2 linked regions of the Lacticaseibacillus paracasei subsp. paracasei genome follow. The protein of the gene in region 1 binds, or shares a complex with, the protein of each later gene. Links are inferred from orthologs where the notes say so. Each region holds a gene or a part of one and is shown on either strand. Other genes may lie near its edges. The genes, in order: metK and groL.

Region 1 (10,328 bases):
TAGCGGCTACGGCACGTACGAGCAAACCACGTATAAGACGCAGGTTGCATCGTTGATTGCGGCTGGTAAGCGGGCACACACCTATATTTGGTGGCAGAATATCGACAACACCAATTTGGCCAAGCAGGTGCTAGATCATTTCTTGCCAGAGATTCAGACGCCAAAAGGGTCGATTGTTGCGCTTGATTACGAAGCTGGGTCGACCAACACGTCAACTTTGCTGTGGGCACTCGACTATATCCGCGATGCTGGTTACACACCAATGCTATACGGCTATAAGAGTTTCTTGATGAGCCATATTGACTTGTCACAGATTGCTAGCCACTATCAGCTATGGCTTGCGGAATATCCAGACTACAACGTCACCACTGTTCCGAACTATGGCTACTTCCCGAGCTTTGATAATGTAGGCATCTTCCAGTTCACTTCAACTTATCGCGCTGGCGGCCTTGATGGCAACGTTGATCTAACCGGCATCACTGATTCAGGCTACAACGGTAGCACGACAACTGACAGCGGTAAGACCTACGTCAACCCATCAACCAATACACCGGCAACCAACGCCGGTCAGCAAGCTAACAACACCACACTTAGCCAGATAAAAGCTGGCGATAGTGTTAAGGTAAACTTCGGCACAACCCGTTGGGCGAACGGTGTCTCAATGCCTAGCTGGGTTCAGGGCAAGACGTACACTGTGCAGCAAGTATCTGGATCTAACGTATTGCTTGGTGGCATCATGAGCTGGATCAACCGAAGCAATGTTGAGCTGCTGACAACGACCAGCGTGCCATCAGTAAGCTATGGCTCTACCTACACGGTTCAGTCTGGTGACAGTTGGTGGTTAATTGCTTACAAGTACGGCATGAGCATGTATACTTTGGCTTCTAACAACGGCATGACCATCAACGCTGTCATTCACCCAGGAGACGTTCTCCGAGTATCTGGCACAAGCTATTCGAGTGTATCAAGCCACACGTACTACACAGTCCAATATGGTGATAGCTTCTGGAGTATTTCCAGAAAGTATGGCATCAGTATGTACACACTGGCCGCTAACAACGGGAAATCAATCTACAGCCTGATTTACCCAGGCGAAAGCCTGTACATCAGGTAATGGCTTGCCGCTGAAGTTAAAAAATATAAATAAGGTGAGTGCATATGGCCGAAAAAGTTGATCAAGCACGAGTTATTGAGCAAAGTTATGTGAGACGTGATTTAATGAGAGCCGTTTCAGAGTTGCTGGATTCCGCTTCAGACAAGCATTCAACTGATGAACTTATAGATGCTGTTGCCTCCGTTCAGTCTGTGACAATGGCCTTGGAGCATAAATCAGCCGTTTGCGGTCCTCCTGGTCTACGTGGCTGGGACGGAGAAGAATACTGATATATCAGGTAACAAAAAAGTCCTCTGCTCGCTAACGCGGGTGGAGGGCTTTTTGTTGCTTTGAAGCACGGGCATAATGCTGTAAAATAAGATACGTAAGCAACTAAATATTTTAGTCAGCCTGTAATACCTTGTCGTTCTGCCTCCTTTGCTCAGGGAGGCTTATTTTTGTGCACAAAATATGCACAAAATGTGGTTTTCCACTATTGTATATACGTTTGTTTTCGCACTTACTCTCCGTTGTCTTGCATTCGGATGTAGCTACATAAGAAGCCTCAAAACGCTGTTAATTCGGTGTTTTGAGGTTTTTTTGAACATCAAATAAAATTTGACTGTGCCTGATATGATTAGTAGCATGAGTGGGGATTTAAAGGATGGTTAAGACATCTGACCATCACAAAATCGTTAACCGACTTTAGTGACTATTTTTTACGAAAAGCTTGTAATTTTTAATAGCTTCCGCTAGTATAAATAGAGCAATAGACACCACACATGGAGGATTAGCTCAGTTGGGAGAGCGTCTGCCTTACAAGCAGAGGGTCACAGGTTCGAGCCCTGTATCCTCCATAATGAAAACACCTACCACTGCGGCAGGTGTTTTTCTTTTACCTTTTTGAAGTTGGACGGGGCGTCCAACGCATGAGATTTGACTTAGTTTAAATAGCTATTAGAGGGGGCTGATTCTGACAATAAAAACGCCACTACTGATTGTGGTGACGGTTGATTAGCCGTGCATGCGCGCTAGATAGAGTAACAGCGTCGCAATGACTGGGCTAAATTGGTAAAGGTAGCTGGGTACTTTAAATGGTCGACGGCTGTTGATGAGCGTGACAAGGATGATGATACCGCCGATAGCTATTAAGTTGAGTCGTTGTAACCAGTAACCGATAACGACGGTGATTGCCAACAAGACCATATCTGTCCACTTGGGAAAATGGTTGGCCCATAACCCGATTAGTGCTGGCACATATAGTAATGCCAAGTCGAGCAACATATCCTGACTGAGAAAATGCAAACCCGCGTAAATAAGTAAGATTTGGAATAAAATTGCTTGGCCAAAAGCAATGGTACCAACCCATTGCTTGGTAACTTTTTGTGTGCGCAACAAAAATGTCAACAGGAGCTGAACAGCAACTAATGGTAACAAGATCCATTGATTGATGGCACCAATGATACCGGTAATAGCGGCAATGATTAGAACTAATGGGTAACGTTTAACGACCATTGCAGCCGCTAAGCAAACGCCCATGAGTAAAAGCGCGATGATTTGAAAATGCCATGTAATTTGCAAACTTAGCGCGATCAGAAACGGATAGGCGAGTATTTGTCCGATAAAGGCCGCTGCACCAGCACCTTGATTGATATTTTTCAAATTGATTATCCTTTCTATGATGCTTCCATTTTACAAAACCCTGAGACGGTAAACAAAGATTTTCGGAAATTTTACATCTTTTATGTTATGCTACTAGAGTTGCAAAACATTCCCGATGGGGTTCGTCAAAGCTATGACGAACATGCCTTGTAACCTAAAATAATAAGGGGGAAACAAAACATGCAGGAACGCCATTTATTTACGTCGGAGTCTGTTTCGGAGGGGCATCCGGATAAAATTGCTGATCAGATCAGTGATGCTATCTTGGATGCCATGCTTGAACAGGACCCCGATTCACGAGTTGCTTGCGAAACGACGGTGACAACCGGTTTGGTGCTGGTTGTCGGTGAGATATCAACAAAGGCTTACGTTGATATTCAATCAGTGGTTCGCGGGACGATTAAAAAGATCGGCTATACCAAGGAATCAGGTTTTGATCCTGATAGTGTCGGGGTGCTGGTCGCTTTGGATGAGCAGAGTCCAGATATCGCTCAAGGGGTTGACGAAAGTCTTGAAGCCCGTGAGTCTGATACTGATCCGCTTGACAAGATCGGTGCTGGCGATCAAGGCATGATGTTCGGTTTTGCCATTGACGAAACCGAAAACTATATGCCGTTACCGATTTCATTGGCCCACGCGTTAATGCGCAAAACTGATTCATTACGGCACAAGGGTGAAATTAGTTATCTGCGTCCAGATGCTAAGGCGCAGGTCACGGTGGAATATGATGATGATGACAATCCAATTCGGGTTGATTCCGTTGTTGTCTCCGTGCAACATGATCCGGATGTCACGCTTGAAGAAATTCGCCGCGATGTCGAGGCCAAGATTATTCGCACTGTGATTCCTGAAGCTTTAATGGATGATGACACGAAAATTTATGTCAATCCGACTGGCCGCTTTGTACTGGGCGGTCCGCAAGCCGATTCTGGTTTGACCGGACGCAAAATTATCGTTGACACATATGGCGGTTTTGCCCGACATGGTGGTGGTGCCTTTTCTGGTAAGGACGCGACGAAGGTTGATCGTTCGGCCAGTTATGCAGCACGTTATATTGCCAAAAATGTGGTAGCAGCGGGTTTGGCGAAACGGGTTGAAGTACAATTGGCATACGCAATCGGTGTTGCCAAACCGGTTTCCGTGTCGGTGAATACATTTGGCACAAGCGCAGTATCAGAAGATGTGATTGAACAGGCAATCCGTGAGAACTTTGACTTGCGGCCTGCTGGCATTATTAAAATGTTAGACCTGAAGCGGCCGATTTATGAACAGACGGCAGCATATGGTCATTTTGGACGTACAGATGTTGATCTTCCTTGGGAGCACTTGGATAAGGTGCAGGCTTTGCTCAAGTACCGAGATTAGCGAGAAAAGAGGCGGCCTTAGTCGAGAATTATTCTCGGCTGGGTCGTTTTTTCGTGCTTATGAGGGGCTTCTCAAGACTAACAACATCGCCTGGCAACTCAGAAGGGATATTTATGAAGCAAAGGAAAACCAATGTCGCACTCGTAACGGCGGCAATTTTTATTGGCACATTTATGACGGCGATTGAAGGCACGATTGTGTCAACGGCTATGCCAACCATTATCGGCAGTTTACATGGGGTTCATTTAATGAACTGGGTCTTTTCCATTTTTCTGTTGACTAATGCGATGGCGACGCCGATTTACGGCAAACTGAGTGACAAAATTGGTCGCAAACCAGTTTTTCTCATTGGACTAACGATATTTGTCATTGGTTCGTTGCTATCCGGTTTGTCACAATCCATGGAAATGCTAATTATTTTCCGCGCAATTCAAGGGATTGGTGCTGGGGCTATTATGCCAGTGACATTTACGATTATCGCCGATATTTATCCATTCGAAAAACGAGCAAAAATGCTCGGTTTTAATGGCTCGATGTGGGGAATCGCTTCGGTAATTGCGCCGTTATTGGGCGGTTTTATCGTTGATCAGTTAAGTTGGCACTGGATTTTCTTTATTAACGTACCGTTGGGTATTTTCACGTTTGGCCTTGTGTGGTTCTTTTTGCAGGAAGATCGGCGCAGTGTCCGGCAGCCGCTTGACATGCGCGGGACGGTTTGGCTGCTGGTGGCCTTGTTGGCGATGATGTATGGCTTTCAGACATTAGCTGAGCCCAACGGCATCTGGCAGTTAGTTGCCATGGCAATTGTGGCTACGCTGGGCTTCTGGCGTTTTTGGCAGGCAGAACGGCGTGCAGTCGATCCGATCATTGACTTGAAACTATTTGAAAATCGTACTTTTGTGATTCATAATTTGATCGCCGCTTTGATTTCGGGGTTCGTGATTGGATTTGAAGTCTACATGCCTATGTGGATTCAAGGAATTCGCGGCATGGATGCTTCCCTTGGCGGCTTTGCAGTGACCCCTAGTTCTTTGATGTGGGTCGTTGGCTCTTTTGTTGCTGGCAAGTTATTGGGCCGGTTCCAACCTAAGCCGATTCTGACAGGGGCCATGATTTGGCTGCTTGGCGGCAGTCTTGTGCTGGCATTAGTGCCGCAATCGACACCGTATTTTGTCTTTCTGCTAGTTGCCGGCGCCTTAGGATTCGGTTTTGGTTTGGTGATTACGATTACTACGGTAACAGCCCAGGCCGTTGTGGTGCCTGATCAGGTTGGCGTGGCAACGAGTTTCAATACCTTGTCTCGAACGTTGGGGCAAACACTGATGGTCTCGGTTTATGGGATTGTTTTGAATCTGCGTCTGACTCAAGGTATCGCGGCAGATAGCCGGCTGAATAGCAATATGCTCAACGAACTGATTAATCCACATACCGCCAAAAATTTACCCGCAGCAGTGTTGCCAACGCTTCGGCAAATTTTGTATGAAGGTCTGCACAACATTTACTTTTTCTCGATTATCATCGTGGCGTTGGCGATTCTAGCCAATCATTTTGAAGCAAAAAGGGTGCTGACAAAAGAAACAATTCAGGAGTCGAATGAAGAAAGCTGAATCAACTGAAATATCATACAAAAAACCGGATTCTATTTAAGAATCCGGTTTTTTGTACGCTGATATCGCTCTCGTTTGCCGATAAATAGCTGAAGTTAAAACGGACTGACCACTCGATCGGTATGATCTTCGGTGGCGGTTTTTCTGACAGGTTGTTTGTACAATTTCGCTGTTTTATCGGTGACTTGCGCAATGACATCGTAGTCTGGGTCATTTTCTAACGGGCCAAAATTGAACACTGTCTGCGTTGCTTCGCGCTTGATATCTTGCAATCTAGTGCTGATAAGGACATGTAGCATATCTGCTTTTTGATGTGATCGTTCGATTTCTTCACTGGCTTTGGCTAAAGTATACCCTTCATCAAGCATTGTCTTGATCATGACGATTAAGGTGATGTTTGCCAAGGAGTATCGTTTATTGCCATTAGCGTCATGCCTGCGAGAATGAATGAGCTGCTTCTTTTCCCAGTATCGAATTTGCGTTGGGGTGGCTCCGGTGACGCGGCTGGTTTCGCCTATGCCGAGTGAAATATCGAGTGAACGTAAACGTGCATTAAACGGTCCCATGACATAGCATCCTCTCTTGAAAATGCGCTCACTGGCGCCAAAAACCGATGCATAAGGACCATGATTGTGATGACCGATTTTCCGGCCATCACGGCCAAGCCCACTTATGATCTGGTTTCTCAACGCGCCTGTTCACGCTATTACCTTGACATTTATTAAGTTTAAATGTAATATTTTCTATTGTCAATATTACATTATGTGATATAGAAAACATGAAATCTTATAAAGAAACTAGGCGAATTTATGGACGTTAAAGATATCAACGGGAAACACGTCAATGTACCAATGATGGTCACGACCTTGATCGTTGGGACGTTTATTACGATTTTGAATCAGACCATTCTATCTACCGCGTTTCCAACGCTGATGAAGGCCTTCAACATTTCAACTGCGACAGTGCAGTGGTTGTCGACAGGCTTCATGCTGGTAAACGGGATTATGATTCCAGTATCCGCATATCTGAGTGCGAAGGTGCCATCAAAATGGTTATACATGAGTGCAATGAGTACTTTTTTTGTTGGCACATTGGTTGCCTTCATTGCAAATAGTTTTGGCGTTTTGCTAATTGGTCGATTGATTCAGGCACTTGGCGTTGGGATCACGATGCCGTTGTTGCAGAACATCATGATGTCGATTTTTCCCCCGAACCGGCGCGGCGCTGCTATGGGGATGGCTGGAATTGCGATTGGGGTGGCGCCTGCCATCGGGCCAACGCTTTCCGGTTATGTCATCGACAATTTCGGCTGGCGTTTCTTATTCGGTATGATTCTGCCAATTGCAGGTCTCGTTATTTTGGCAACATTGTTTTTCTTCAAAAATGTCTTACCGTTGTCTGATCCTAAGTTAGATATTCCTTCCTTGATTGAATCATCAATTGGGTTTGGCTCCTTGCTGTATGGCTTTTCTGAAGTCGGTAATGATGGTTGGGGTGATCCGATTGTTTTAGGCACAATCGCACTCGGCATTGTGTTTATCTTCATCTTTGGTTACCGTCAATTGCACTTAAAAGAACCATTTGTTGAATTGCGAGTGTTTAAGAGCAAAATCTTTGCCTTATCCACAGTCTTAGGTACCATCGCCAACATGGCGATGGTCGGGGTAGAAATGATTTTGCCAATGTATTTGCAAATCATTCACGGCAAGAGTGCGTTGGAGTCAGGTTTGACATTGTTGCCTGGGGCGATTTTGATTGCTTTAATGAGCCCGGTCACTGGTCAAGTGTTTGATCGCATCGGGGCTAAGCGGCTTGCACAGTTAGGCTTGTTCTTGCTGACGATTGCAACATTGCCATACTTTTTCCTGACAGAAAGCACGCCTTCCATTTTTATTACGGTGATTTATGCTGTGCGGATGTTTGGGATTTCAATGGTCATGATGCCTTTGACGACGAATGGGATGAACGCCTTGTCACCTGATATGATTCGACATGGGACAGCGGTTAACAACACTGTCCGTCAGGTGGCAACTTCCATGACAACTGCTGTCATGATTTCAGTTCTGTCAAACGTCACCAATCTAGCCAAACCGGCGGCCAGTTTGTTGAAAACCAATCCGCTGCAGTATAAGCAAGACTTTTTTGGGGCAACACTTAGTGGCTACCACGCAGCCTTTCTGTTGGCAGCAGGGTTCAGTTTAATTGGCTGGATCTTGGCTTTCTTCTTGAATACCCACGCGATGTCGCAAGAAGTGACGATCAAAAATGAAAAGAAGGTGAAGGCATGATTCTATGGTTTTTGGGCCTGACAGTGATCGGCCTTTATCTCAGCTTTATTATGATGAAACGCTCCAGTTTGCGTAGCACGTTAATTGCGGTCTTCGGGATTGGTGTGGTGGGTAGTCTATTGCTGATTACGTTGAATGATAATGCGCATTTTGGCATGGTCAAACGAACAACAACTGATGAGCAGACCATCTACACCGCCTCACCGAATGCACAACTGCCAATGTTGCTAAAACAAAACATTGGCACGGATGGCAAGCATGTTGTCTACATTTATAAGACCGATCCGAAGAAAAAAGCGGTTCATACCAAGGCTGATATTGTTGTAACTAATCGGGTGACAACGACAGCGAATGCCACAGCTTCGTTGACGAGCAAAACAACTCGGTGGCAATATCAAAACGGTTTTTATGGTGCGTTGTTCAATCATGAAGGGGCTGGTCAATTGGTTGCTCAGCACAATCAATTGGTCATCCCAACAAGCTGGTCAGTGCTGACAACGGCTCAGGCCAAGCAGCTTGGTAAAAAGTTGGCCGCCTTGCAGCAACCAACTGCAGAACAAAAAGCGTCACTGGCAGCCGCAGTCAAGGCTAAAGCTGCTGCGCTGGCCAAGGCTGATCCAAAACTAGCAGCAGATCCGACAGCTTTAGCGAAGCAGGCTAAGGCTGCGGTTGAACAAGCAATGATTCAGCAAGCTGTTCGTGAAGTGCAAGCACAAAAATAGTCTGATGCCGCCCATAACGTGGTACTAGGGCAAACATTTTTCGTAACATTATCTTGACGAATGGCTTTTGTCAGCCTTCTAAATTAAAAAAAGCAGTCCGCTATTTTTTAACGGTCTGCTTTTTTGATTGTTTGGCAACTCGGTTTGTCAGATAAGGACTAAAATACCACCAACTCACCATCAGCAAGGCAAAGCCAAGTGAAAATCCAGCAAAGACGTCTGTGGGATAGTGAACGCGCACGAAGATCCGAGAATAACCGGTTAAAAGAATCATGCCACTGGCAAGGCAGGTGATGAGCCATTTGGCGGATTGACGTTTGAGCAGTGCCCAAGCCAAAAGGATCATGGTACCGTAAAAGATCATCGTGCCACTAGAATGCCCGCTAGGAAAACTAAAACCGCCAGCATGTACCAATGCCCGAATCTGAGGATCTGCAATAAAAGGTCGTGGTCGCCGAACCCAATATTTGATTCCGACGTTAACGAGGCTCATCAAGGCCCCCATGCTGGCTGCAAAAAGTGCAGCGTAACGATAACGCTTGAGCAGTAACACCACGGCGAAAGCCATGGTTAAAAAGACTAAGGATGCTGGATTGCCGAGACTGGTGATTAAGATGAGTAAGGGTTTAAAAGTGACAGGATGGAACTGGGTGACAGCAGCAATTACCTGTTGATCAATGGTATGAATCCATCCAGCGTTATTTAGAATACCCGTCAATAACGTGATGAAAATAAATAAAGCAATTGCTGCAAGATACAATGGTTCGGGTCGGCGTTTTAGCACTTGTTGCCTCCTCTACAAAACGTTCGCAGTCGCAGAAACCTCCACATAAGGACCTCAGACAGAAATGACCAAAGTCCAGCCATTTCTGTCTGAGTCCACTTATGTTCCGGTTTCTAAACGTGCCCGCTCACGCTCTGAAATCGACTAATGTTATAAGAATAGCACAAACACCATTGAACCTTGGCAATGTTTTTGCTATGATTGACGCAATCATCAAACGAACAAAGGAGTAGTAAGTTAGCGCGGGTGACAGAGAGCAGGCGGTGGTGCGAGTCTGACGAAGCAAAGACCGAACTGACCTTTGAAGTTGCTGGGGTGAAATTAGTAGCCACAGCCGGCCGGACCGTTATCTCCTTTGAGCGCTGTGAAAGCAGAACTTAGGTGGTACCGCGGCTGAGCCGTCCTAATGTAGATAGGGCGGCTTTTTGTTTGAAATTAAGTGGGAGGTAACAAAATGGCATACGATCATCATGAGATCGATAAGAAGTGGCAGCGTTATTGGGCCGAGCATAACGAATTTAATACCACAACCGATCCTAAGAAGCCGAATTATTATGCGTTGGACATGTTTCCTTATCCGTCAGGCCAAGGCCTGCATGTTGGGCATCCGGAAGGGTATACGGCAACTGATATTGTTGCACGCATGAAACGGATGCAAGGGTTCAATGTTCTTCATCCTATGGGCTGGGATGCATTCGGCTTGCCAGCTGAGCAATATGCCTTGAACACGGGTCACAATCCGAAGACCTTTACCAAACAAAATATTGAGACCTTTAAGCGTCAAATCAACAGCCTTGGCTTTTCATA
Region 2 (10,423 bases), 1.4 Mb from region 1 along the record:
TGTTTCATCGTTGCCGCAAAAGCTTCTTTGTCGGCGATGAGTTGCGGATCACCGAGTTTAACTTCTAAGTCATGTATTTGCCGAGCCATCGCTTGTAATGGTGCAAAGACCGTCAGCATTTCTTTAAAAATCGTTTTGTCAGAATCAAGTCCTGAATTCTGTGCTAAATAACCAATTGACAGGTTCTTCATGGTTGTGACCTGACCAGCATCGGGTGGGGCAATACCAGTCAGGATCTCCAGCAGGGTCGTCTTGCCAATGCCGTTGGGCCCGACTAAGCCAATGCGCGCGCCGTTTTGAATTTCTAAGTTGACGTTAGCAAATAATTCATTGCCGTTAAAACTGCGGCCAACTTGTTGCGCCTGCAAAATGATCACAGGGATACCTTCTTTCACAATAATCGTTAGAACCTAATATACCATAGTTTCGTTCATCGGCGCGCGTTCCCCGATGGTCCCTGGATAATAAAAAATTTGCTTGTGAAGATGTATCCGCTTGCCTTCACACTATAAACCAGCTAATATAAGCAAGAGATACTATGTTGGACAGCTCACATGTTCTGCGTGGGAATACTTCTACAGGAGGCTTGCTTATATGGCGGAAACAATCATCCCCAAAGCAACGGCAAAACGCCTGCCCGTGTACTACCGTTATCTGAATTTTCTAGCCAATTCCGGAACAACCAAGATCAGTTCGACTGAATTGTCGGACGCAGTGAAGGTTGATTCGGCAACTATTCGGCGTGATTTTTCATACTTTGGTGCATTGGGTAAACGCGGTTACGGCTATGATGTCGTCGATCTACTTAATTTCTTTAAAAAGATTCTGAATCAGGATCGGTTAACCAATGTCGGGTTAGTCGGTGTTGGCAATCTTGGTCACGCGCTGTTGAATTACAACTTTCGGCAGGCAAACAACATTCGGATTAGTGCTGGCTTTGATATTAATCCCGAATTAGCTGGTACCATCCAAAGCGGTGTCCCAATCTATCCCATGGATGAAATGATCAAACAGATCAAGGATCAGCAAATCGAAATTGTGATTTTGACGGTGCCGATTGATGCTGCGCAACACATTACGGATGATTTGGTTAAAGCAGGGATCAAGGGCATCATGAACTTCACCCCGATTCGCATCTCTGTACCAAGTTATGTTCGCGTGCAAAACGTTGACCTAGCAACAGAATTACAGACGCTCATTTATTTCTTGGAGCATTACGGGCCGACTCTAAAAGAACCAGAAGCATAATTTGTCGAAAACGCCGCTAGTCGGCGTTTTTTGTTTGGAAAAAACGTGAGAGCAAGTCGTTCGATAAGACTTGCTCTTTTCGCTTGCCTTTTTAAGTGTACTACGTATAATAGTACACATAATACGAAAGGGGGCGTGGTCATGGCGACTGATCCGTATGCCCATTTGGCTTACTACGAGCGCCTTGTGTTGCAAATTAAAGCACAAGTGGTGCAAGGCGTGCTGCTGCCAGGTGACAAATTGCCATCGGTGCGAGAGATGGCAAAACAAGAGCAGCTCAATCCCAACACGATTGCAAAGGCCTATAAGCAGCTTGAAGCAGATGGCGTGATCTATGTTGAGCCAGGACGCGGCTCGTTCATTGCCGAACCGTTAAGGCAGGCCAATACAAAAGATATTGCGGCATTTCGGCCTAAATTTGATGCCTTAGTGGTTGAAGCGCAGAGTTTGGGGATCAGCATTCCCATTCTGCAGGCATGGCTCAATGAGAAGGAGGGACAAGCATGAGTTTAACGATCACAAAATTGCAAAAAAAGATTGCCGATCAGGCTGTACTGAATAACATCACATTTTCCTTATCACTAGGGCAGGTGGTCGGGCTTGTCGGGCCTAACGGTATTGGGAAAACGACCATCTTCCGAACAGTGACGCATCAATATCGTGCGGACGGGGGCACCATTGAGTTGGATGAACAGGACTTGACCGACCATCCGGAACAACGCGAAAATCTTTTTTACCTTGATAATCAACATCTCTTCTTCCGTAAATACCGGCTGGATAAAATCGCCGGCGATTATCAATTGCTCTATGCGACGTTTGATCAAGCGCGGTTTATGGCGCTAATCAAAAAGTTCGGCCTGCAAGGATCACAACGTTTTCAGAGTCTTTCAAAAGGTTACCAGGCATTGGTGATGGTGGCGTTGGCGCTGGCGAGCGGGGCACCGTATGTTTTTCTGGATGAACCATTTGATGGGTTGGATTTGCTGATTCGCGAGCGGATTGTCAATTTGGTGGTAGATGCTGTTGCTGATGGTAAACGAACCTTTCTCATCGCCTCACATAATCTAGTCGAATTAGACGGCTTGTCAGATCGCGTTTTGTTCGTTAAAGCCGGTCGGATCAGTCAGGACTTGACGCTAGAGGACGTCAGACAGCAGGCGATCAAGCTGCAGTTAGTTTTCAAAACCAAGGCGATTCCTGATGTGATCAGGGAACAAGGTCGGATTCTGACCATTCGTGGACGCGTGATCGAAGCGGTTTTCCCGCATTTCACACCTGAAGTCAAGGCCGCGATTGCCGCCGAAGAACCCGTGCTGAATGAGAGTTTGCCGTTATCGCTATCTGATTTATTTAAAGTTGAGTTTCGCGCCAAAAACGCGGAGGTGAAATAAATGGGTGAAGATCGTTTATTGAAACTGGTAAGATCGCGACATAAAGTTTTGTTGCGGGTGATGGTAGTCTTTGCACTGTTGCTGTCAGCGGTGAATTTGGGTCAAAGCATACAAAATTATCATAACGAGCAAAAATACGTCATGGACTTAGCGCAGTTTGAAGAAAGTAAACAAGAGGCCAAGAAAAATCACCTTACTTTTTATAACAATAAAAGTTATGAAGAGTATCGGGAAGACCAGCGTCATCTTTTTATTCCAAATCAAAAAGGGCAACTTTTGTCTGACCTTATTAGTGGTCGCTTTTTCACGGTTGTCTCGTATTTGATTCCGCTAATAGTCGGTTTAGCAATAGCCAGTATTGACCAAGCGAGTGGTTTTAATGCAGCCATTTTCAGTAGTGGGTTTCGCCGAAGAAGGGTATTTGCAACACGTTATTGGTATGGTTTTCTGAGTCTTCTTGGTGTGATGATGCTTGGCTCAGGGATCACCATCATAGGTTATTATGTTGCCATTCCTGCTATGTATGTCGGATTGAGTGGGATGAATCTTTTAGGTGTTTTGCTCATGAATATAGCGGTTGTTAGTTTCATGTATACAATCGGCACCGCCATTGGTACGATTTTCGCGTCACCGTTTTGGATGGGGGTCTTCGGGCTGTTCGGTACGTGGTTTGGGGCAACTGCAGCAGATCGACTGATCTATTCAACGATGCGGTCGAATCCAGTCCGGTTATCAGGCAACAACTTATTTTTTGCCTACTTTATTGCCGCGATGGTTATCAGTATTATCGGCTATTTTGCGACGCGGTGGTTATTTGACCACATTTCGCTGGAAAATGCGGGCAATGTTCTCTTACTGCCAAAATTACGCTGGGTGGTCATGATATATGCATTGGCTGTCATACCATACGGGCTTGGTCAGTGGCTGTTAAACAATGAGCTGCTTTCTTATACCGTTTCAATCATAGCCATTCTTGCTCTTGGTTTCTGGTGGTGGTATCGGGAACGACCCCAGAAGAAACTTGCTTGAATCTTGAATTTAAGCGCAAAAACACCCGCGGACAGTGAAATCTGCGGGTGTTTTTGAATGATCAATCATACGGGGTAAAGATAATGTAGTTTTGGTCCGTGGTTGCCTTAAAGTCAAACTGCGTGTTCTTCGCATTTTGTTTTGTCTCTTCATTGCTGATGGTTTCGGTTTGCAGCCCCAGAGCTGTCCGAAGTTTGTTGGAGATTCGTTGCATCTCAGCGTCGGAAGCAATCTGGTAAGCACCATCACCGACCCATGCGTTGACACCTTGCAAATGATCAGTCGAAACTGTTTTGGCGGCGTCACGGTAATTCAAGAAAATACTTTGCATATCATCAAAACTCATATTCGTGGCAATATTTTTTGAGATAGTGTCCATGAGCTTGGTAAAATTGCCAAGTGATCCAACAGAAATTGCTTTTTTGAGAATGGCCTTGATGACTTGTTGCTGCCGCTTCTGTCGGCCATAATCGCCCTCTGGGTCAGAGTGACGCATCCGTGAATATGCCAGCGCCATATTGCCATTGAGATGCATGGGGCCTTTCGTGAACTTCTGGTTGCCAGTGTATGGATCCTGAAAGGAAAACGGTACGACGACATCAATACCGCCGACAGCATTGACGACTTTTTCAAGCGCACCCATGTTGATTGTTAGGTAGTAAGAAATCGGGACATTGACCAGCTTGGAAACAGTGTTGATCGCCATGTCCGAACCGCCAACGTTGTACGCGGCATTGATCTTCTGCATGTTGAATTCCTTTGTGCCAATTAACTCTGCAGCGGTGTCACGCGGGATACTGACCATGGTTGTTTTCTTGGTTTTAGGATTAACGACAGCAACAATCATGGTATCAGAGTTGCCCTTTTCAATCCGACCATCAGCACCAGTATCGACGCCTAGTAGCAAAACGGCGAACGGCTTCTTGTTAGCAATGTCGGTACTGACATGTTTGGTCGCATGATATGTATTATTGATGGCATATTTTGCCTGACTGTATAACCGCAAGGCATACGCACCTGTTGTGAACAGACCAACCACAACGATTAGGCCGATCAATTTGCCCCAGCGAAAACGCCTCGGCTTCTGTTGTTGTTGGCGGCGATTAGAACGTGTCTCCATGTTTGAACTGCTCCTTCACAAAATCATTATTTCTATTATAAGGGATGAAAGCAGGGGTCAAGGTTAATATTCGATTACGATTATAGGGTGTGGGCGAGATAGTAAAGCCAAACCACCCACAAAGATCCAAGGCGGGCGATAATAGCCGTGCTGACTGCGCCAGTGTGTCGATAATCATATGCAAGAACAAGTCCAACCAATGTGGCGCTTAACCAGTGTCCACCCGGTTGCGTTAAAGCAAACAGGAGACTAGTGATCAAGGCACCGCCAAAGATACCGGTGACATTCACAAGATTACCGAATAGAACTTTGCGATAGGTTAGCTCTTCCAACACAGGAATAGCCAATCCGATCACTAGGAAATACCACGGATTAGTTGCCATACTGGACAGCTGCTGGTGAATCAGGCTGCTAGTTTGCGGTATTTTGAATAAAAATGTTTCTAGCCATGAACCCACAAGCTGAGCGACCAAAACGCCAACGATACCGATTAGTCCCCAGAAAACCCGTTGTTGTGGGGCGGCAACCCCAGGTTCTTCGATGGCGTTGGCAATGACTAACTGCCGCTCACTGAATCCAGCGGCAATCATCGCCAGCACACTGATCACAGTAGCAAGACCTAAGCTGAGTCGGCCAACGGGTAAGATTTGGAAAATCAGCAAGTTACCAATCAGCGCCACTAAATAGGCACCAATAATGGAAAGTCCATGTTTTTGTAGTGACATAAAGAGCTCCTTTAAAAAAATGTCTGGAATAAGTATAACATTCCACGGTTTGGGGTTGCATTCAACCGTAAAACTCGTTATAGTTACTTCTGTAGTTAGCACTTAGACATAACGAGTGCTAAATCAAAAAATGTAATGTGGAGGGATTGCCTTGTTAAAACCATTAGGAGATCGCGTGATTGTCGAGGTCGTTGAAGAAGAGGAGCAGACAGTTGGCGGCATCGTTTTAGCCAACAACGCAAAACAAAAGCCGCAAACCGGCAAAGTTGTTGCAGTAGGTGAAGGCGCTTTGACACCAGAAGGCAAGCGTTTGCCAATGGCCGTCAAAGTTGGCGATACTGTATTATACGACAAATACGCCGGCTCTGAAGTGAAGTATGAAGGTCAAGACTACCTTGTATTGCATGAAAAAGACATCATGGCAATTGCGTAACTAAATAATCGATCAATTTTGAGGTGAATAAAAACAATGGCAAAAGAAATTAAATTCTCTGAAGACGCACGTGCTGCAATGCTGCGCGGCGTTGATCAGTTGGCAAACACAGTTAAGACAACCTTAGGACCAAAAGGCCGCAACGTTGTTTTGGACAAGAGCTATGGCTCACCGGAAATTACCAATGACGGTGTCACAATTGCGAAGTCCATTGACTTGGAAGATCACTACGAAAACATGGGCGCCAAGTTGGTTGCCGAAGTTGCTTCCAAGACAAATGACATTGCTGGTGATGGTACCACAACCGCAACGGTTTTGGCACAAAGTATTATCCGCGAAGGCATGAAGAACGTTACAGCCGGTGCTAATCCTGTTGGCATTCGCACAGGGATTGAAAAAGCAACTAAGGCTGCCGTTGACGAATTGCACAAGATTAGCCACAAAGTTAATGGTAAGAAAGAAATCGCGCAGGTTGCGTCCGTTTCTTCCTCAAATACAGAAGTTGGTAGTCTGATTGCCGACGCCATGGAAAAAGTTGGCCACGATGGTGTGATTACCATTGAAGAAAGCAAAGGGATTGACACTGAACTCTCTGTTGTTGAAGGGATGCAGTTTGATCGCGGCTATCTGAGCCAGTACATGGTCACTGATAATGATAAGATGGAAGCTGACCTTGACGATCCTTATATCTTGATCACCGACAAAAAGATTTCCAATATTCAGGACATTTTGCCGCTGTTACAAGAAATCGTTCAACAAGGTAAGGCACTGTTGATCATTGCTGACGACGTTGCTGGTGAAGCATTGCCAACCTTAGTTCTGAACAAGATTCGTGGTACCTTCAATGTTGTTGCGGTTAAGGCCCCTGGCTTTGGTGATCGGCGTAAGGCTCAACTTGAAGATATCGCTACCTTGACTGGTGGTACCGTGATCAGTTCTGACCTTGGCTTGGATCTTAAAGACACCAAGCTTGAACAATTGGGTCGTGCCGGCAAGGTAACGGTTACCAAGGACAACACCACGATTGTTGATGGCGCTGGCTCTAAGGATGCCATTGCTGAACGGGTTAATATCATCAAGAAGCAAATTGATGACACGACCAGTGACTTCGACCGTGAAAAGTTGCAAGAGCGTTTGGCTAAGTTAGCTGGCGGTGTTGCGGTTGTCAAGGTTGGTGCCGCTACTGAAACTGAATTGAAGGAACGCAAGTATCGGATCGAAGATGCTTTGAATGCGACCCGTGCCGCGGTTGAAGAAGGTTACGTTGCTGGCGGCGGTACAGCTCTGGTAGATGTTTTGCCTGCAGTTGCTGCTTTGAAAGAAGAAGGCGACGTTCAAACCGGGATCAACATCGTGCTACGTGCGCTTGAGGAACCTGTTCGCCAGATTGCTGAGAACGCCGGCAAAGAAGGTTCTGTCATCGTTGAACAGCTGAAGAAGGAAAAGCAAGGCGTTGGTTACAATGCCGCTACTGATGAATGGGAAGATATGGCTAAGTCAGGTATTATTGACCCAACCAAAGTGACCCGTTCTGCATTGCAAAACGCCGCTTCCGTTGCTGCTTTGATGCTGACGACTGAAGCCGTTGTTGCTGACAAGCCAGATCCAAATGCAAATAATAATGCTGCCGCTGGTGCTAACCCAGCAGCAGGCATGGGCGGTATGATGTAATTTCTGCCTATGCGTTCAACAAAAGCACTGGCTTATGCGCCGGTGCTTTTGTTGTTTACATAGTGTGCTTTTCAAGTTTTCAAGGTCACTTTATGAAGTTAATTAACATTTCTGTGCCTAATCATTAGTCACTAAGGGGCATTCATTGGTAAAATAAAGATGGTTTCATGTTGTATGATGGTTAATTAATAAGATCATCAGCCGTGGACATCAAAGCGATGTCGCGGTCATAACGCGTTCGCCAGCGCAGCAACCTGCGTGTAAGGACCTTGAACGCAATGGTCACAACCCGACCATCACGTTCAAGGCCGCTTACACTCCGGTTTCTACCGCGCTGGCTCACGCTCAGTCATAACGCGTTCGCTTGCCCAGAAACCTGCGTATAAGGACCTCAAGCACACTGGCCAAAGCCCGGCCAATGCACTTGAGGCCACTTATACTCCGGTTTCTAACCGGGCAAGCTCACGCTCAGTCATAACGCGTTCGCCAGCGCAGCAACCTGCGTGTAAGGATCTTGAACGCAATGGTCACAACCCGACCATCACGTTCAAGGCCGCTTACACTCCGGTTTCTACCGCGCTGGTTCACGCTCACACACAAAAAAAGGGGCGATTTGATGAAGCTGATTCAAAATCCCATTCGGCTTAACGCCAGCTTGCACAAAATGTTACCGAACACAATGCGGTATCTTTATAATCGAAAGCCGGTTAAGTTTTTTGAATTATATACGTTAGGATCTGTTCATGTTTATTACGTTGAAGGATTTGACCAAGTCGATGTCGTCTTGACCCACGACAAACGCACCATTAAAGATGCTGAGATTGATTTTGTCTTGGAAAAACTGTTGCCTGATACGCCTAAAGCTGACCTTAAAATTGACCACGCTGCTAAAAGCGAGATCGAGCACGAGGTTCATCGCAAGTTGAAGGTCCATGATGTTGTGATTATCGAAAAGGCGTAACGAAAACGACCACTTTCCCGGGCATCACCGAGAAGGTGGCCGTTTTTGCTTTTTTGCACATCATGCTAGTTAGGACGATATTGTTGGGGCTTTTCGTCAGGGAATCTCACCAAGTTGTCCTGTTGCGTTAGATAAGGTAGGCTTGAGCGTCTATTTAGGTTACACTGATGATTGTTTGTGTTTTGGTTAAATTTTCCCGATACATTCGGGTCATATAGGAGTAATGAAAATGATGCATTTAAAGCGCCTGTTTATTGGGCGACCACTGAAATCTTCTGAGGAAGGCGGTCAAAAGCTTAACATTTTCAAGGCACTGGCGATGTTATCGTCAGATGCGCTTTCAAGTGTGGCTTACGGGACTGAACAAATTGTCTTAGTTCTGACGACATTGTCAGCGGCTGCGATTTGGTACTCATTGCCGATCGCTGCCTTTGTTTTAGTGCTCTTGATTTCATTGACACTATCCTATCGCCAGATTATTCACGCCTATCCTAGTGGCGGCGGCGCGTATGTTGTCGCTAGCGAAAATCTAGGTAAAAATGCCGGCCTAACCGCAGGCGCTTCATTACTGATTGATTATATGCTAACGGTTTCAGTCTCAGTTTCCGCGGGTGCTGAAGCGATTACCAGTGCAATTCCTGCGCTTTATGGCAAGCAGGTGATCATTTCACTGATCATCATTTTCATCCTGATGAGCATGAATTTACGTGGCATGAGTGAATCGGCCAATTTTTTGATGGTCCCGGTTTACTTATTCGTTGTCGTCATGACGGGCATGATCATCTGGGGACTTTACCAAGTGGCAACAGGCGCTATTCCGTACAAGGCAACTTCCTTTGTCGGTGCAGCGATTCCGGGAGTCTCGATGGCCTTGATCTTCCGGGCATTTTCCAGTGGGTCCAGTTCACTGACTGGGGTTGAAGCAATTAGTAATGCGGTGCCGTTTTTTAAAATGCCTAAAGAAAAGAATGCGGCTAAAACGTTGGCCATCATGGCTGCCATCCTTGGCTTCTTCTTTGCTGGTATTACATTTTTGAACTATTGGTACGGTATTGTGCCGGTGGCCAAAGTGACGGTGCTTTCGCAAGTGGCCAAAGAAACCTTTGGCGGAGCAGGTATCATGTACTACGTTGTTCAATTTGCGACCGCCTTGATCTTGGCTGTGGCAGCCAATACCGGATTTTCAGCTTTTCCAGTTTTGGCTTTTAATTTGGCCAAAGATAAGTTTATGCCGCATATGTATCTGGATCGTGGCGATCGCTTGGGTTACTCTAACGGGATTTTGACACTGGCGTTAGGAGCCGCGGCGCTGATTACGATTTTCCAAGGATCAACTGAACGGCTGATTCCGTTGTACGCGGTTGGTGTGTTCATTCCATTTACCTTGTCGCAAAGTGGGATGATTATCCATTGGTTCCGTCATCGCGGAAAAGGTTGGATTGGCAAAACGATTGCTAACTTCTCTGGCGCGTTGATTTCCTTTGCAATTCTCGTCATCCTGTTTGCTTACCGATTGCTTGATATCTGGCCATTCTTTATTGTGATGCCACTCGCCATTTTCATGTTTTATAAAATTCGCGATCATTATGACAAAGTTGCTGAGCAATTACGCTTGCCGGTCGAAGTGGCACAACATGATTACGATGGCAGCACCGTCATTGTTTTGGTCGGTAATGTCACTCGGGTTACGCGCGCGGCCTTAAATTATGCTCAGTCAATTGGCGACTATGTCATTGCTATGCACGTTTCGATGGACGAGAATCCCAATAAGGAAAAAGAAACCCAAAGCGAATTCCGCGCGGATTTTCCAGAGGTGCGATTTGTTGATATCCACTCATCATACCG

What was found.
Region 2: the proteins of metK (region 1) and groL are in contact, whole or in part, in a cryo-EM structure (PDB 8P4O), measured with the Escherichia coli proteins. The link is inferred for Lacticaseibacillus paracasei subsp. paracasei from one-to-one orthologs.

Annotation. Positions count from the first base shown.
Region 1 is NZ_AP012541.1:862,826-873,153, forward strand. The notes cover bases 2,175-5,027. They hold metK (methionine adenosyltransferase), read left to right. Parts: upstream 2,175-2,935; coding sequence 2,936-4,120; downstream 4,121-5,027. Other genes in these bases: LBPC_RS04390 (hypothetical protein), read right to left, coding at 2,175-2,755; LBPC_RS04400 (MDR family MFS transporter), read left to right, coding at 4,234-5,027. Also shown: LBPC_RS04375 (LysM peptidoglycan-binding domain-containing protein), read left to right, coding at 1-1,114; LBPC_RS04380 (hypothetical protein), read left to right, coding at 1,159-1,383; more of LBPC_RS04390, read right to left, coding at 2,108-2,174; more of LBPC_RS04400, read left to right, coding at 5,028-5,727; LBPC_RS04405 (MerR family transcriptional regulator), read right to left, coding at 5,823-6,293; LBPC_RS04410 (MDR family MFS transporter), read left to right, coding at 6,537-8,015; LBPC_RS04415 (DUF4811 domain-containing protein), read left to right, coding at 8,012-8,737; LBPC_RS04420 (phosphatase PAP2 family protein), read right to left, coding at 8,838-9,521; leuS (leucine--tRNA ligase), read left to right, coding at 9,976-10,328. UniProt on the Escherichia coli protein: Catalyzes the formation of S-adenosylmethionine (AdoMet) from methionine and ATP.
Region 2 is NZ_AP012541.1:2,283,533-2,293,955, reverse strand. The notes cover bases 5,352-8,299. They hold groL (chaperonin GroEL), read left to right. Parts: upstream 5,352-5,982; coding sequence 5,983-7,617; downstream 7,618-8,299. Other genes in these bases: LBPC_RS11200 (DUF1827 family protein), read left to right, coding at 8,234-8,299; groES (co-chaperone GroES), read left to right, coding at 5,665-5,946; LBPC_RS11215 (CPBP family intramembrane glutamic endopeptidase), read right to left, coding at 5,352-5,513. Outside these bases: LBPC_RS11245 (ABC-F family ATP-binding cassette domain-containing protein), read right to left, coding at 1-377; LBPC_RS11240 (redox-sensing transcriptional repressor Rex), read left to right, coding at 595-1,248; LBPC_RS11235 (GntR family transcriptional regulator), read left to right, coding at 1,390-1,755; LBPC_RS11230 (ATP-binding cassette domain-containing protein), read left to right, coding at 1,752-2,639; LBPC_RS11225 (hypothetical protein), read left to right, coding at 2,640-3,668; LBPC_RS11220 (LCP family glycopolymer transferase), read right to left, coding at 3,730-4,788; more of LBPC_RS11215, read right to left, coding at 4,869-5,351; more of LBPC_RS11200, read left to right, coding at 8,300-8,578; LBPC_RS11195 (APC family permease), read left to right, coding at 8,808-10,423.